Regions from separate parts of the Paenisporosarcina macmurdoensis genome, predicted to be linked through region 3. Evidence: riboswitches for the same ligand, from Rfam matches in the RefSeq annotation. Region 3 holds a riboswitch; each other region holds the start of a gene.
The links. A riboswitch is a leader RNA that binds a small molecule or an ion and turns the genes downstream of it on or off. The one in region 3 is predicted to bind S-adenosylmethionine.

Region 1: linked by a shared signal. The riboswitch ahead of metK (methionine adenosyltransferase) and the one ahead of ACFPYN_RS12395 (sugar ABC transporter substrate-binding protein) in region 3 are both predicted to bind S-adenosylmethionine.
Region 2: linked by a shared signal. The riboswitch ahead of ACFPYN_RS05215 (2,3-diketo-5-methylthiopentyl-1-phosphate enolase) and the one ahead of ACFPYN_RS12395 (sugar ABC transporter substrate-binding protein) in region 3 are both predicted to bind S-adenosylmethionine.

What each region holds. Positions count from the first base shown of each region.
Region 1 covers NZ_JBHSRI010000007.1:14,953-19,610, reverse strand. Annotated here, with positions in the region: gene ACFPYN_RS06680 (gamma carbonic anhydrase) at 1-169, shown strand, start outside; gene metK (methionine adenosyltransferase) at 547-1,743, opposite strand; SAM riboswitch class I at 1,943-2,066, opposite strand; gene pckA (phosphoenolpyruvate carboxykinase (ATP)) at 2,265-3,851, shown strand; gene ACFPYN_RS06665 (hypothetical protein) at 3,889-4,329, opposite strand; gene ACFPYN_RS06660 (hypothetical protein) at 4,347-4,658, opposite strand, start outside.
Region 2 covers NZ_JBHSRI010000004.1:44,775-49,432, forward strand. Annotated here, with positions in the region: gene ACFPYN_RS05200 (DMT family transporter) at 1-301, shown strand, start outside; gene ACFPYN_RS05205 (hypothetical protein) at 355-639, shown strand; gene ACFPYN_RS05210 (SDR family NAD(P)-dependent oxidoreductase) at 860-1,594, opposite strand; SAM riboswitch class I at 1,759-1,864, shown strand; gene ACFPYN_RS05215 (2,3-diketo-5-methylthiopentyl-1-phosphate enolase) at 1,936-3,138, shown strand; gene ACFPYN_RS05220 (2-hydroxy-3-keto-5-methylthiopentenyl-1-phosphate phosphatase) at 3,135-3,794, shown strand; gene ACFPYN_RS05225 (methylthioribulose 1-phosphate dehydratase) at 3,791-4,420, shown strand; gene ACFPYN_RS05230 (cupin domain-containing protein) at 4,423-4,658, shown strand, end outside.
Region 3 covers NZ_JBHSRI010000018.1:520,969-525,626, forward strand. Annotated here, with positions in the region: gene ACFPYN_RS12380 (DHH family phosphoesterase) at 1-969, opposite strand, end outside; gene ACFPYN_RS12385 (YkuS family protein) at 1,153-1,389, shown strand; gene ACFPYN_RS12390 (H-type small acid-soluble spore protein) at 1,517-1,696, shown strand; SAM riboswitch class I at 1,843-1,997, shown strand; gene ACFPYN_RS12395 (sugar ABC transporter substrate-binding protein) at 2,150-3,232, shown strand; gene ACFPYN_RS12400 (sugar ABC transporter ATP-binding protein) at 3,301-4,658, shown strand, end outside.

The DNA.
Region 1 (4,658 bases), on a different contig from region 3:
TCCTCCAGGAAAGATTATCCCGGCAGGCATGCTTGCATTAGGTCGACCTGCGAAAGTCGTACGTGAATTAAATGATGAAGACCGACTAGATATGAAGCGAATTGTAAAAGAATACGCTGAAAAAGGGCAAATTTATAAAGCGATGCAACAAAATACAAGTACTAAATAGAATGAGCAGGCGTTTAAGTGCCTGCTCTTTTAATTTGATATGTACCAACTGTTTGGTATATTGTCGTTCAAATTGGTTTATTCCCCTTCGCTCGGTGTTTATTCCCTTTCAAATTGATTTATTACCTTTCACTCGATGTTTATTCCCTTTCAAATTGGTTTATTCCCCTTCGCACTATATTTATTCCCTTCACCCATTTTTGTCCATAATGTCCGTGTGATAATTAGTTTGACTTTCGCTTCGCTGCGGTTGTGGAATCAATCCTATTATAAAAATATTTTCCCACTCAAGATTGATTTGTTCCCGCTCAATTCTTACCATTCACCCATTTTTCTACAGAAAAAAACTGTTCCGGATTAATCCGGAACAGTTTTGTTTTATTCGCCAGCTTTTTCTTTCAAAAGAGCAGCTTTGTCTGTTTTTTCCCAAGGTACATCTAAGTCTGTACGACCAAAGTGCCCGTAAGCAGCAGTTTGTTTGTAAATCGGACGACGAAGATCTAACATTTTGATGATACCTGCAGGTCGTAGGTCGAATAACTCGCGAACTAATTCAACAAGTTTAGATTCACTAACTGTGCCAGTACCGAATGTGTCGATAGCGATCGATACCGGTTGTGCTACTCCAATTGCATAAGCAAGTTGAACTTCACAACGGTCAGCTAGTCCTGCTGCTACAAGGTTTTTTGCTACGTATCGTGCTGCGTATGCTGCTGAACGATCCACTTTTGTAGGATCCTTACCAGAGAATGCTCCGCCACCGTGACGTGCATAACCACCGTAAGTATCTACGATAATTTTACGTCCTGTTAAGCCAGCATCACCTTGAGGTCCACCAATTACGAAACGACCAGTTGGATTAATAAAGTATTTTGTATTTTCGTCAATTAATTCTGCTGGTACAACAGGTTTAATGACATGTTCTTTAATGTTACGTTGAATTTGCTCAAGCGTTACTTCAGGGTGATGTTGAGTTGAAATAACAATTGTATCAATGCGCAACGGTTTATTGTTTTCATCATACTCAACCGTGACTTGTGTTTTACCATCGGGACGTAAATATGATAATACTTCTTCTTTACGAACTTCCGCTAAACGACGAGCTAACTTATGAGCCATACTAATTGGAAGTGGCATTAATTCCGGTGTTTCATTACAAGCAAAACCGAACATTAAACCTTGGTCACCTGCTCCGATTGCATCGATGTCTGAATCAGTCATAGAGCCTTCACGCGCCTCTAATGCTCTATCAACACCCATAGCGATGTCAGGAGATTGCTCATCGATTGCAGTTAATACTGCAGAAGTCTCTGAGTCAAAACCATATTTTGCACGTGTATAGCCGATTTCGCGGACTGTTTCACGTACAACTTTTTGAATATCCACATAAGCTGTTGTTGTGATTTCTCCAGCAACCAGTACTAAACCTGTTGTTACTGTCGTTTCACATGCAACACGTGCGTTAGGATCTTCAGTTAAAATTGCATCTAAAATTGCATCTGAGATTTGATCACAAATCTTATCTGGATGCCCTTCTGTTACTGATTCTGATGTAAATAGACGACGATTTGTCATTGGTATTTCCTCCTATATCCTTCGAGATTTCTCTCGGAAAATTCAAACGGTACTCATTTCCCATGTTCAGCTTATTCAGTCGATTAAAACCTTCCGCCTTATCGGGCTTCTGCACACGAGGATAAAGGGAGATGTCATAAAAAAAACCCTCTCTCACGTAAATCACATGAGGAAAGTATACATTAATAGGCATCTTTCACTCTTATCATCCAAGGAATACACCTTGCTTCAGGTTCAGCACCTTTGCTAATTACTACTTACTTCATAACTGCAGGTTGCCGGGTTTCATAGGGCCTGACCCCTCAACCAGCTCGGGATAAGAGTATCCGTTCAGTTTTACATCATAATAAACTAATCCCTCTATGTCAAATATTATTTATTATTCTTCATTAAAGAGAAATTTAAGAGGAATTTAATTAGGCTATTAGTGTAGTTTAATGAGCGGAATGTGTTATACTAATCAACGAATAAAAAAACACCCCAATGGATTGGGAATATAAGAAAAAGGAAGGTACATATACATGAATTCAGTGAACACTATCAACGAACTGAACGACTTGTTAAATGGCAAAAACGTGCATGTACAACTTTCAGTACCACAATTAGTGGAGAAAGCAACATTACGCGGAGAAGCTGTCTTAACATCAACTGGAGCTGTAAAAGTAGAGACAGGGAAATATACAGGACGTTCTCCTAAAGACAAATATGTTGTTGAAGAAGATATCTCAAAAGACAAGATTGATTGGGGTACAGTAAATCAACCGATTTCATCCGAAATTTTTTCCTCTTTATATAAGAAGGTTGTTACATATTTAAAATCGAAAGAAGAACTATTTGTTTTTAATGGCTTTGCAGGAGCAGACAAAGAATCTCGCCTTTCTATCAAAGTAATTAATGAATATGCATGGCATAACCTATTTGCACACCAATTATTTATTCGTCCTACGGAAGAAGAATTGGCAGTTCATGAATCACAATTTACTATTGTTTATGCACCTACGTTTAAAGCTGATCCAGCAATCGATGGTACTGCTTCTGAAGCATTCATCATTGTTTCAATGGAACAACGCATCATTTTAATTGGTGGAACAGAATATGCTGGAGAAATGAAAAAATCAATTTTCTCTATTATGAACTATTTACTTCCTGAACAAGGCATTTTATCTATGCATTGTTCATCAAACGTTGGCGAAAAAGGTGATGTTGCCTTATTCTTTGGTTTATCTGGAACTGGAAAAACGACGTTATCAGCTGATGCTGATCGCAAGTTAATCGGTGATGATGAGCATGGCTGGTCAGATAATGGTGTATTCAATATTGAAGGAGGCTGTTATGCAAAAGCAGTCAACTTAAAACGTGAAAATGAACCACAAATTTTCGATGCGATCCGTTTTGGATCAGTATTAGAAAACGTAGTAGTGGATCCGGATACACGTATTGCTAATTACGAGGATATCTCATTAACTGAAAACACACGTGCTGCTTACCCATTACAAGCAATTGATAATATTGTTGACCCTTCTGTAGCCGGTCATCCAAATACAATCATTTTCTTAACAGCTGATGCATTTGGCGTATTGCCTCCAATCAGTAAATTAACAAAAGAACAAGCAATGTACCACTTCTTAAGCGGTTTCACATCGAAACTTGCAGGAACTGAGCGTGGAATCACGACTCCACAAGCTACGTTCTCAACTTGTTTCGGTTCTCCATTCCTTCCATTGCCTGCAACCGTGTATGCAGAAATGTTAGGAAAGAAAATTGACGAACATAATGCACAAGTATTCTTAGTAAATACGGGTTGGACTGGCGGCGTATACGGCGTTGGTAAACGTATGAAACTTTCTTATACACGTGCAATGGTGCGCGCGGCGTTGGATGGTAAATTAGACAATGTAGAAACAGACAAAGGTTCTGTATTCGGGCTAGCGATTCCAAAAGCTGTACCTGGTGTTCCAGAAAACGTACTAAATCCACGCGATGCATGGGCAGATGTTTCTGCATATGACGCAAAAGCAAAAGAATTGGCAGATCAATTCCGTGAAAACTTCAATAAATTCGGCTCAGTTGCTGAAGAAATCGTCTCAAAAGGCGGACCGATTATTTAATATAAAAATGGCTTGCACTTCGTGTGCAGGCCATTTTTTATTCCTTGTAATGAAAGTTCGTATCGTTTTGGAAAAAAGATTGAATATGTATAGCTTCTGCTTTCGTAATTTGATTGAAATGTAGTTCAGCACCATAATCATCTACAGAACAAATATGATACCCATTCTTTTTAAAATGTAATGAATACCACAGAATACTATTTGTTTCACTACTAACAGATTGTAAAATTAAATCTTTTAACTTGTGGTTAAGTGGCATAGTAAAAATGACTAAATCAGTCTCAATTCTAATGGTACGTGCATAAGGTTTAATGGTTTGTATCAATTCTGTTTCATTTTTCCAACACCGTACTTCTATTGCCGTAAAAATTGGCAATAACTCCGTCATTAATGGAATCCAGAAGTCCACATTCTTTAAACGCTTTAGTGTTTCATTTCCATGTGAGAAGGTATCATTTTTTATATGTAAATTTCCCATAAGTAAACCTCCTCAACTTACATTAAGTGTTCTTTAAAATATTCTGCGTCTGCATTTTCAGGGAAGAGTTTTTGAAATTCTGCAGCTTCATTTTTATCTACCCCATACAGCACAATTTCAGAGCCATACTGTGCAATTTCCATCATTTGAATATCTTCTTTATAGAAGAATAGAGTGAACCATTTTATTCCACCGTTTGAATCAATTGAGTGATTACGTAAATAGTTACAATTATCTTCATTTAAAGTAATAGTGACTGACTTTACCAGACCTTGATCAATCGAATTCGCCGATATCTTTGCAAGTTCTTCTAGTAGCTCAGTTTCTTC
Region 2 (4,658 bases), on a different contig from region 3:
TTTAATCATTGCAGGACTATTTGAAATGACTGGAGTAGTGATGATCAACCAAGTGCATAAAAATCGCAACTGGAAATCGATCACAGGATTGTTCGTCAGCTTTGGCGCTAGTTTCTTGTTCCTTGCGTTAGCGATGGAAAGTCTTCCAATGGGAACGGCTTATGCGGTATGGACAGGTATTGGTGCCTCTGGCGGTGCGATTTTAGGCATGATATTATACGGGGAGCCTAAAACGTGGTTGCGCGTGTTGTTTATTGCCATGGTGTTAAGTGCAGCGGTTGGATTGAAGTTTATTTCGTAATGGTATGATGCAGGAATTGAACACGTAATGCGTGATCTTAAGGGGGAAGTTATGTGTCGATTTGGATCTCCATTATCGCAACTGTTTTATTCGGACTTGTTGGCATTTCTTGCTTTTATTCCGCATTTAAAACATACAAAGACGATGAAGATGGAGAGATTGAAGATTTCGGTGTCGTTGGATCAATAGAGTTTATCGACATATTTTTTGTATTTGTTTTATGGCTTTGTAAAAAGTTTTTTTCTCAAAGTCATTATATTCCAGCGTTTCGTACAGTCTCGTTTCTTATGGGGCTAATGATGATCGGGATTATCATCTTATTCTGGCTTATAGTTTAGCTGTAACCTCAGATTTGCTTCTATTGTCGCAACTTTATTAGTTATCGTCGCAACTTTTACCGTTATCATCGTAACTTCTTGAATTATTGTCGTAACTTTTCACGTTATTGTCGCAACTATCCAATTTTCTCCTAATTAAAACAAGAGACCTGCTTCGCTTTTTCGGCGAGCCAGGTCTCTTTTTATAAAGGAATCATCTTTTCAACTTAACAACAGAAGGTTACTGAGCAGTATACCCACCATCTACCAATAAGTTCGCCCCTGTGACAAAACTCGCTTCATCTGAGGCAAGGAAAACAACGGCGTTTGCCACTTCTTGTGATTCACCTAGGCGGCCAAGTGGGTGTAGTGATACCAAGTGTTTCCTTGTCGCATCATCTAATTGATCCAGCAATGGCGTGTTGATGTAACCAGGACACACGGCGTTTACACGAATACCTTGAGAAGCATATTCCACAGCAAGGGCGCGTGTCATGTTTACGACGCCACCTTTTGCTGCTGTGTAAGAAGCGGTAGCTGCTTGGCCAACATGACCTAAGATGGATGCGCAGTTGACGATGCTCCCGCTACCTTGTTTGACCATTTCTATTAATGCGTATTTCGCACATAAAAATACGCCAGATAAGTTAACGGAAATCGTTTTATTCCAGTCTTCCAATGACAACTCATGAGTAGAACCAGTTGACCCGATACCTGCGTTGCTAAATAAAATATCCACTTTGCCAAACGTATCCACGGAGTGCTTAACCATTGCTTCAACTTGTTCCTCATTTGAAACGTCAACATGGATGAATGAAACGCCTTCACCTAGTTCGTCCGCAAGTTTTTGACCACCCGCATCATCAAAATCTGCGATGACTACTTTCGCGCCTTGCTTGAGCATTTCACGCACAGTAAATTCGCCAATCCCACTTGCGCCACCAGTGACAATCGCTACTTTATCTTGTAATCTCAACTAGAAAACCTCCAGGATTTGTATTTATATTCAAGTTCATCCTACTCCTCTTTGTAACTATCAGTCAATTTCTTCAATTCAGATTTTTATAATAATAGGGTTGACATTAATGGGAATAGATGCAATAATTCGATTTATATTTTTAAAAATACATATCTACATTTTTCTTATCAAGAGCAGGTGGAGGGAACTAGCCCTATGAAACCCGGCAACCGACTTACGCGAGTAGGCACGGTGCTAATTCTTGCAGCAGTAGCTGACAGATAAGAGGATGTTAGTTTTTACTAACCTCTTCTTTTTTGTGAAGAGGTTTTTTTATGTGGATTAAAGAGGTGACGACATTGAGTGAAGTAATCGCGAGTTATTTAGTTCATAACGTAAGAAATTTAGAGAAAAAAGCGGAAGGCATCGCACTTGGGCTGACAGTTGGTTCTTGGACGGACTTGCCTCAACTCGAACAACAACAATTAAAGAAACATAAAGGGCGCGTCGTATCTGTCCAAGCATTAGGTGAGGAGCGCACGAAAGGAATTATTCAAATTGCCTATCCTGCTGCAAATTTTAGTCCCGATTTACCTGCCATTTTAACGACGACTTTTGGCAAACTATCGCTTGATGGAGAGATCAAATTACTTAATTTGGAGTTTAGTGCGGAGCTAGCTACTCACTTCAAAGGACCTAAGTTTGGGATTGAAGGCATTCGCAAGTGGACGGGTGTACAAGATCGACCATTTGTGATGAGTATTTTCAAAGGAATCCTTGGCAAAGATTTATCTTTTTTACTAAACCAACTTGAACAACAAGCAAGAGGTGGCGTGGATTTTGTGAAAGACGATGAGATTTTGTTCGACAACGACTTAACGCCTTTTGAAGAACGGATTACGAAAGGTCGCGAAGTACTTGAAAAAGTCTACTCGGAAACGGGACATCGCACACGCTACGCTGTGAATTTAACAGGTCGAACATTTGACTTAAGAGAAAAAGCGAAGCGTGCAACAGAGCTCGGAGCAGACATGTTGTTGTTTAATGTCTATGCATATGGACTCGATACGCTTCATAGTTTAGCTGAAGATAGGGAAATCACTGTTCCAATCATGGCGCATCCGGCTGTTTCAGGAGCATTCACACCATCTCCACAGTATGGGCTGTCAAACCAACTCGCACTAGGCAAATTACTTCGTTTTGCAGGCGCGGATTTCTCCTTATTCCCGTCGCCATATGGAAGTGTGGCTCTTGAAAAAAGCGAAACGCTACAGATTGTGGAATCACTAACGAAACCGGATTACGTCAAACCAACACTTCCTGTACCGTCAGCGGGAATCCATCCGGGAATGGTACCGCAACTTATCGAAGATTTTGGAATTGACTCGGTAATTAATGCAGGGGGCGGAGTGCACGGGCATCCAGCAGGTTCTGCAGCAGGTGGGAAGGCATTCAGACAAGCGGTCGATGCCACACTTTCAAAGAAAACATTATCAGACGCTGCACAAACAAACGAAGAACTTCAACAAGCACTTGAATTGTGGGGTGACAAAGTCCGATGAGCCAACCAGTTATTTTTTGTGATTTTGATGGCACCATCACAACTAAAGACAATATCATGGCCATCATGAAAAAGTTCGCACCACCTGAATGGGAGCCGATAAAAGACCAAATTCTTGGCCAACAAATATCCATTCAACAAGGTGTTACACAACTATTTAACTTGCTTTCAACGGACCAAAAAGATGAAATCACGCAATTTGTCCTCGACCAGGCACAAATTCGCGAAGGTTTTGAAGACTTTGTTGCGTATACGAAGTCGCAACAGATTCCACTCTTTATCGTATCAGGGGGCATTGATTTCTTCGTCAAACCATTGCTGAAAGATTACATGTCTGAAGACCATATTTATTGCAATGTCGCAGATTTCTCAGGTGATATGATTTCCATCGAGTGGCCACACACATGTGATGAACTTTGTTCAAATGGTTGTGGCTGCTGTAAACCGTCTATCATACGCAAACTGAGTGAAGACAACACATATAAAATCGTCATTGGCGATTCCATTACCGATCTACAAGCTGCCAAACTGGCGGACCAAGTCATTGCACGCGATTTCCTCAGTGAAAAGTGCGTAGAACTCGACATTGCGTTTGAGTCATTTGAAACTTTTTACGATGTCATTCACATTTTAAAGCAATTGGAGGTACACACATGAGCAAGTACTTTTCGCGTTGGAGCGATCTGGCAGCTATCAAAAAAGAATTAGCCGATCGCGATTGGTTTTTTGGAACAAGTGGTAATTTATCGATTAAAGTCTCGAATGATCCCGTTACCTTTCTAGTCACAGCTTCTGGAAAAGACAAACGTAAATTTACGAATCACGACTTTCTATTAGTCGATTCAAATGGAGAAAAGTTAGAGGACACAACGTCGAAACCTTCCGCGGAAACATTGCTGCACGCAAAAATTTATAATAAAACCAACGCAGGCTGCGTTCTTCATGTGCATACCATTGATAACAATGTGATTACAGAACTGTACAAAAACGAAACGCATATTGAATTCACGGGAAATGAAATTATCAAAGCTCTCGGTTCATGGGAGCAAGACGCCAAAGTCAGCATTCCGATTATCGCGAACATTGCACACATCCCGACTCTAGCCGAACAATTCGATCGCTATGTAAATGGTGACAGTGGGGCAATTCTCATTGAAAATCATGGAATTACCGTGTGGGGAAAAGATGCATTTGAAGCGAAAAAAATCTTGGAAGCGTGGGAGTTTTTATTCTCATATCAAATCAAAGTAGCAACAATAAAAAATGTAGTGGGGAGTTTTTAATTATGGCATTTATTCGTAAACACACATCAAACGAACGCATTGAAGAAGAACAAGCAGTAATCGATTTTTTAAATAGCAACGACGTTATTTATGAAAAATGGAACATAGAAAAACTTCCGGCCGAACTGCGTGAAAAATTCAATTTAACAGATGAAGAAAAACAACAAATTTTATCAGCATTTGGCATCGAGATTGCCGATATTTCGGAGCGTCGTAACTACCAACAAGCGGATGTCAT
Region 3 (4,658 bases):
ACCGGATGAAGACCGTTTTAAGTTATAACGGTTTCGCTTTGCGTCTTCTCTTAAGGGATCTAAATGAAACGTTTCGAAAACAAATTGATCATATGCTTCATTTGTAAGAGAGCTGCCCGATGCTTTAGCATGCCCACCCCCACCAAATTTACCAGCTACTTCAGAAACATCCACATGATCGTGAATCGTTCGAAAGCCTAATCGTTTGCCTCCAATATTTAAGATAGCAATATAGTCTAGATGTGGATATTCTTTGCCGAGTTCATTGCCAAGTTCTGAATGATAGGATTCAGCATAAACAATACCTGCTAGATACTTCCCTACTGGAGTTTGAACGAGTTCTCTTCGTTTTCGTCGAATATAGCGTTCGATTTTATTTTCTTCCATATCGAGTATTTTTTCTTCAAATTGATCAAAACTAAAATGTTCATTTGTCTTAAGACGATTCAACATTTTATCTTCAAATTCTTCAATTGAAATTAAATAAAATAATGCATTGAGGCGCTGAGCATGGGCATTTTCATTTTTTTCCCATTCCCATGTATCATATTGTCTAACGAGCTCTACAAATTCGGCAATGGCATCAGTTGGCTCCAATAGTTGCTTTTTAACTAGATAGTCATAAAACATTGACGTAGCTGAAGTTAACTTCCCTTCTTCATCTTCAACTACAACATGTCCCCACTCATAATCATTAAAATGTAACGCAGTTTTATGGTGATCAAGCATCTGGACTTTTCCATCTGATCGATAAAAGAGATTAAGTTTTTTTTCGTTTTCTGCATTAACGGATAAATCCGTAATAAATAAAAAGGTATTCTTATCATCATTTTCCAAGAACCATTCGACTTCGCGGTTTAGACTAGCAATCGAATTGTATCTCACCTTCACCTGTTTACCAAAAGCGAGTTTCGCTAATATACCGCATCCGACACCATCCAAATCATTATGCGTCAACAGTTTATACATATTCTTCACCTCTCATCGTAGTATGGATGTAAAAGATGAAAATTATTGATACAGATTGTACTTTTTACACGTGATAGGAAACATCATTAATGGAAAAAGGAATCAAATTCATCCGTGGTTAGTGATGAAACTTTAGGGAAGAATACTTTTGTGTTTCTATTTTTGAATGGAGGATGAAAAATTATGGCTAAAATCACAGTAGAAAAACCATATGAAGACGTGAAAAATGCTTTAGAAGAAAAAGGACATACAGTGACAATGTTCAATAGCGATGAAAATGTTTCCGGTTATGATTTAGGCGTCGTAAGAGGAATTAACGAAGGACATAGTGATGAATTCACTTTTCCGGTTGTAGCAATGTCAGGAATGTCCATTGACAATGTAGTGGAAGCCGTCGAACACCGATTAAGTCAGTCTTAAACAGAAGGGGTATTTTATACATTTGAACGCAGCAAGCACTTAACTTAAAGAACAAAAAGCTGAGCAATGGCCAACGCCTCCGCTCTGCTTTTTTGTAAAGGTAATTCTATGGATAGGAGGTGTAAACATGGATTCACAACGTGCACAAGAAATCTCTAATTCAAAAAACATGATAAGTGTCTCCTATAAAGGTGACCCTGTTTATATAGAGCATGTCGATCAAAGTAATGGGCATGTAACTATACATCCGCTTGACGATCCAACTAGTAAAAAAAGTGTTGATGTAACAGAATTAATAGAGCATTAATGGAATGACATTCCTACATTAGGGATTGCTTCTCTCCCTATAACCTGCAGAATAATAGTAATTAAATTAAGTTTAAATACATGTTGACAATACTTTCCGATAAATGCTAGTATTTCCCTTATGATTAAAAATAATTAAATTAAGCACTCTTATCAAGAGCTGGCAGAGGGATTTTGGCCCTATGACGCCCAGCAACCGACCGTAATACCGTTGTGAGACGGGGCGCATTATGCGCCAGGAGAAAATCCTGTAAGGCACGGTGCTAATTCCATCAGAAAAGAAATTTTCTGAAAGATAAGAGGCAAAGAATTCTATTTTCTTTAGCCTCTTTCTGTATGGAAAGAGGCTTTTTATATTGTGCAAGAAAGGATGATGATTTCCTGAATTAGTAAAAGTGTTCAAACAGTTTTAATAAATTACTATCCATTCACTTACGGAAAAAGGAGAAATATAATGAAAAAAACACCGAACTTTTTACTCTGTTTATTAATACTAATTGCAACAATCCTAGTTGGTTGTCAACCGAATGCAAGTAACGGTGAGGATAAAGTTAAACCCGTTAATGCATCATCTAAGTCTGCTCATCCACTTGCAAATAAAAAAATCGCATTAATCATGCAGCAAAATCTTGGTACTTTTTCAGCTCAATATATTGAAGGTGTAAAAGAGCAAGTTGCTAGTTTTGGAGGCACTACTACTGTTTTCACTTCTGAAGGTGATTTAGCCAAAATGGCATCAAATATAGATGCCGCTGTCAATCAAGGTTTCGATGGAATATTAATCGATCACGGAACAAAAGAAGCCTTAAACCAAGGTGTTGAAAAAGCTATTGAAAATGAAATTCCTGTGGTAGCTTTTGATGCAGGTGTTGACGTTAAAGGTGTCCCTGTTTTAGAGCAAGGTGACCAAAAGATGGCCGAAATGACATTGAACAAATTGAAGGAAGATTCAAATGGCAAAGCCAATATCGTGAAAATATGGGTTGCTGGATTTGCTCCCATGGAAAGAAGACAAATTGCTTACAAAGAATTTTTAACAGACAACCCTGATATCAAAGAAGTAGCAGCGTTTGGCGCTGCAACTCAAAATACTGCTCTTGATACTCAAGCTCAAATGGAAGCTATTTTAAAACAATATCCTAATGAAGGTGATATTACAGCGGTCTGGGCCGCATGGGATGAGTTTGCTAAAGGTGCCGTCCGAGCAATCGAACAAGCTGGACGCACTGATATTAAGGTATATAGCATAGATATGAGTGATGAAGATTTACAAATGATGCAAAAGGAAAAGAGTCCTTGGGTAGCATCTGCAGCTGTTGACCCTACTGACATTGGGCGAATCCAAGTTCGTTATTTATATCAAAAAATCAATGGCGAAAGCCCTTCAGATCAAGTCGTTCTTGAACCAGTTTTTGTAGATACTGAGAAACTGCCTAATACCAATGTAACTACTAATGAACTCCATGAATATATCAAAGGCTGGGGTGCAAGTGACCAAGGCTATACTGACGCGTTAAAAGAATTAGAAAATCAATAAGTTGGAATTGAAGCTGAAGCTTGTCCCGTTCAATTGGGCTGGCTTCTTCTTAATAAAGGAGAATTATTATGACGGATACTTTACTTTCAATGAATGAAATACAAAAGAAGTTCGGAAAAATAGTTGCCTTAAACCAAGCGAGTTTTCAACTTAATAAAGGAGAAATTCACGCTCTCCTTGGTGCAAATGGTGCTGGGAAAAGCACATTAATAAAAATACTATCCGGCGTATATGAACAAGATGGTGGCCAAATTTTATTGGAAGGTAAAAGCATTCGCATTCCTACTCCCAAAATCGCAAAAAAACATGGGATTTTTTGTGTATATCAAGAAGTCGATACCGCTATTATCCCTGAGTTATCTGTCGCTGAAAATATAATGCTAGATACATTTGTAACTGATAGCAAAATTTTTGTATCAAAAAGCAAACTTAATCAACAAGCACAGGAAGTCTTAAAGCAAATACAATCGGAATATATATCTGTTCAACAACCTGCTTTTCATCTTTCTTTAGCAGAAAAACAATTGATATTGATTGCCCGTGCACTTGTCCATTTAGCTAAAATCATTATCTTCGATGAACCCACTGCACCTTTGTCGGTCCATGAATCTGAACGACTATATTCCGTTGTTCGAAAATTAAAGAACAAAGGTGTCGGCTGTGTCTTCATTACTCACCGATTACCTGAAGTTTTTGAAATCTGTGATCGAGTAACTGTTATGCGTGAAGGAACTACAGTTCAAACCTTCAATACTTCGCAAACGACACAGAATGAAATCGTTGAATCTATGCTCGGTGTTTCGTTCAATAAAGAACTTAATAATCACAAGATACATATTGGAACATCATTACTAGAAGTTAAAAATCTATCTGATAGTCAAAAACTGAAAAATATTTCATTGTCAGTTTCCAAAGGGGAAATTGTTGGCATCGTAGGTTTAGTAGGTGCAGGAAAAACAGAACTTGCTAATACTTTATTTGGTTTTAGTCCGAAGAGAAAAGGCAGCATCCACTTAGCTGGAAAAGAGGTTCACGCAAAACATCCGAGCGACGCCATAAAGGCTGGAATGGCACTTATTCCTGAGGAACGCAGAAAACAAGGATTGTTTGTTTATGAATCATTGAAAACAAATGCTACCTTCCCTAATTTGAGGAAATTCACACGTAATATATTCATGAATAAAACTGCAGAAAAAGAGTTTGCTGAATCAATCGTCGAAAGATTACGCATCAAAACTAACAGTGTAGAATCACCTCTTGTTCATTTAAGTGGGGGAAATCAACAGAAAGTAGTTATTGGGAAATGGATGTCTCTCGATACTGAACTTTACTTATTTGATGAACCTACAAAAGGAGTCGACATTGGCGCCAAGGTAGATATCTTCAAACTGATTAGAGAGCTTGCTGATAAAGGTAAAGGAATACT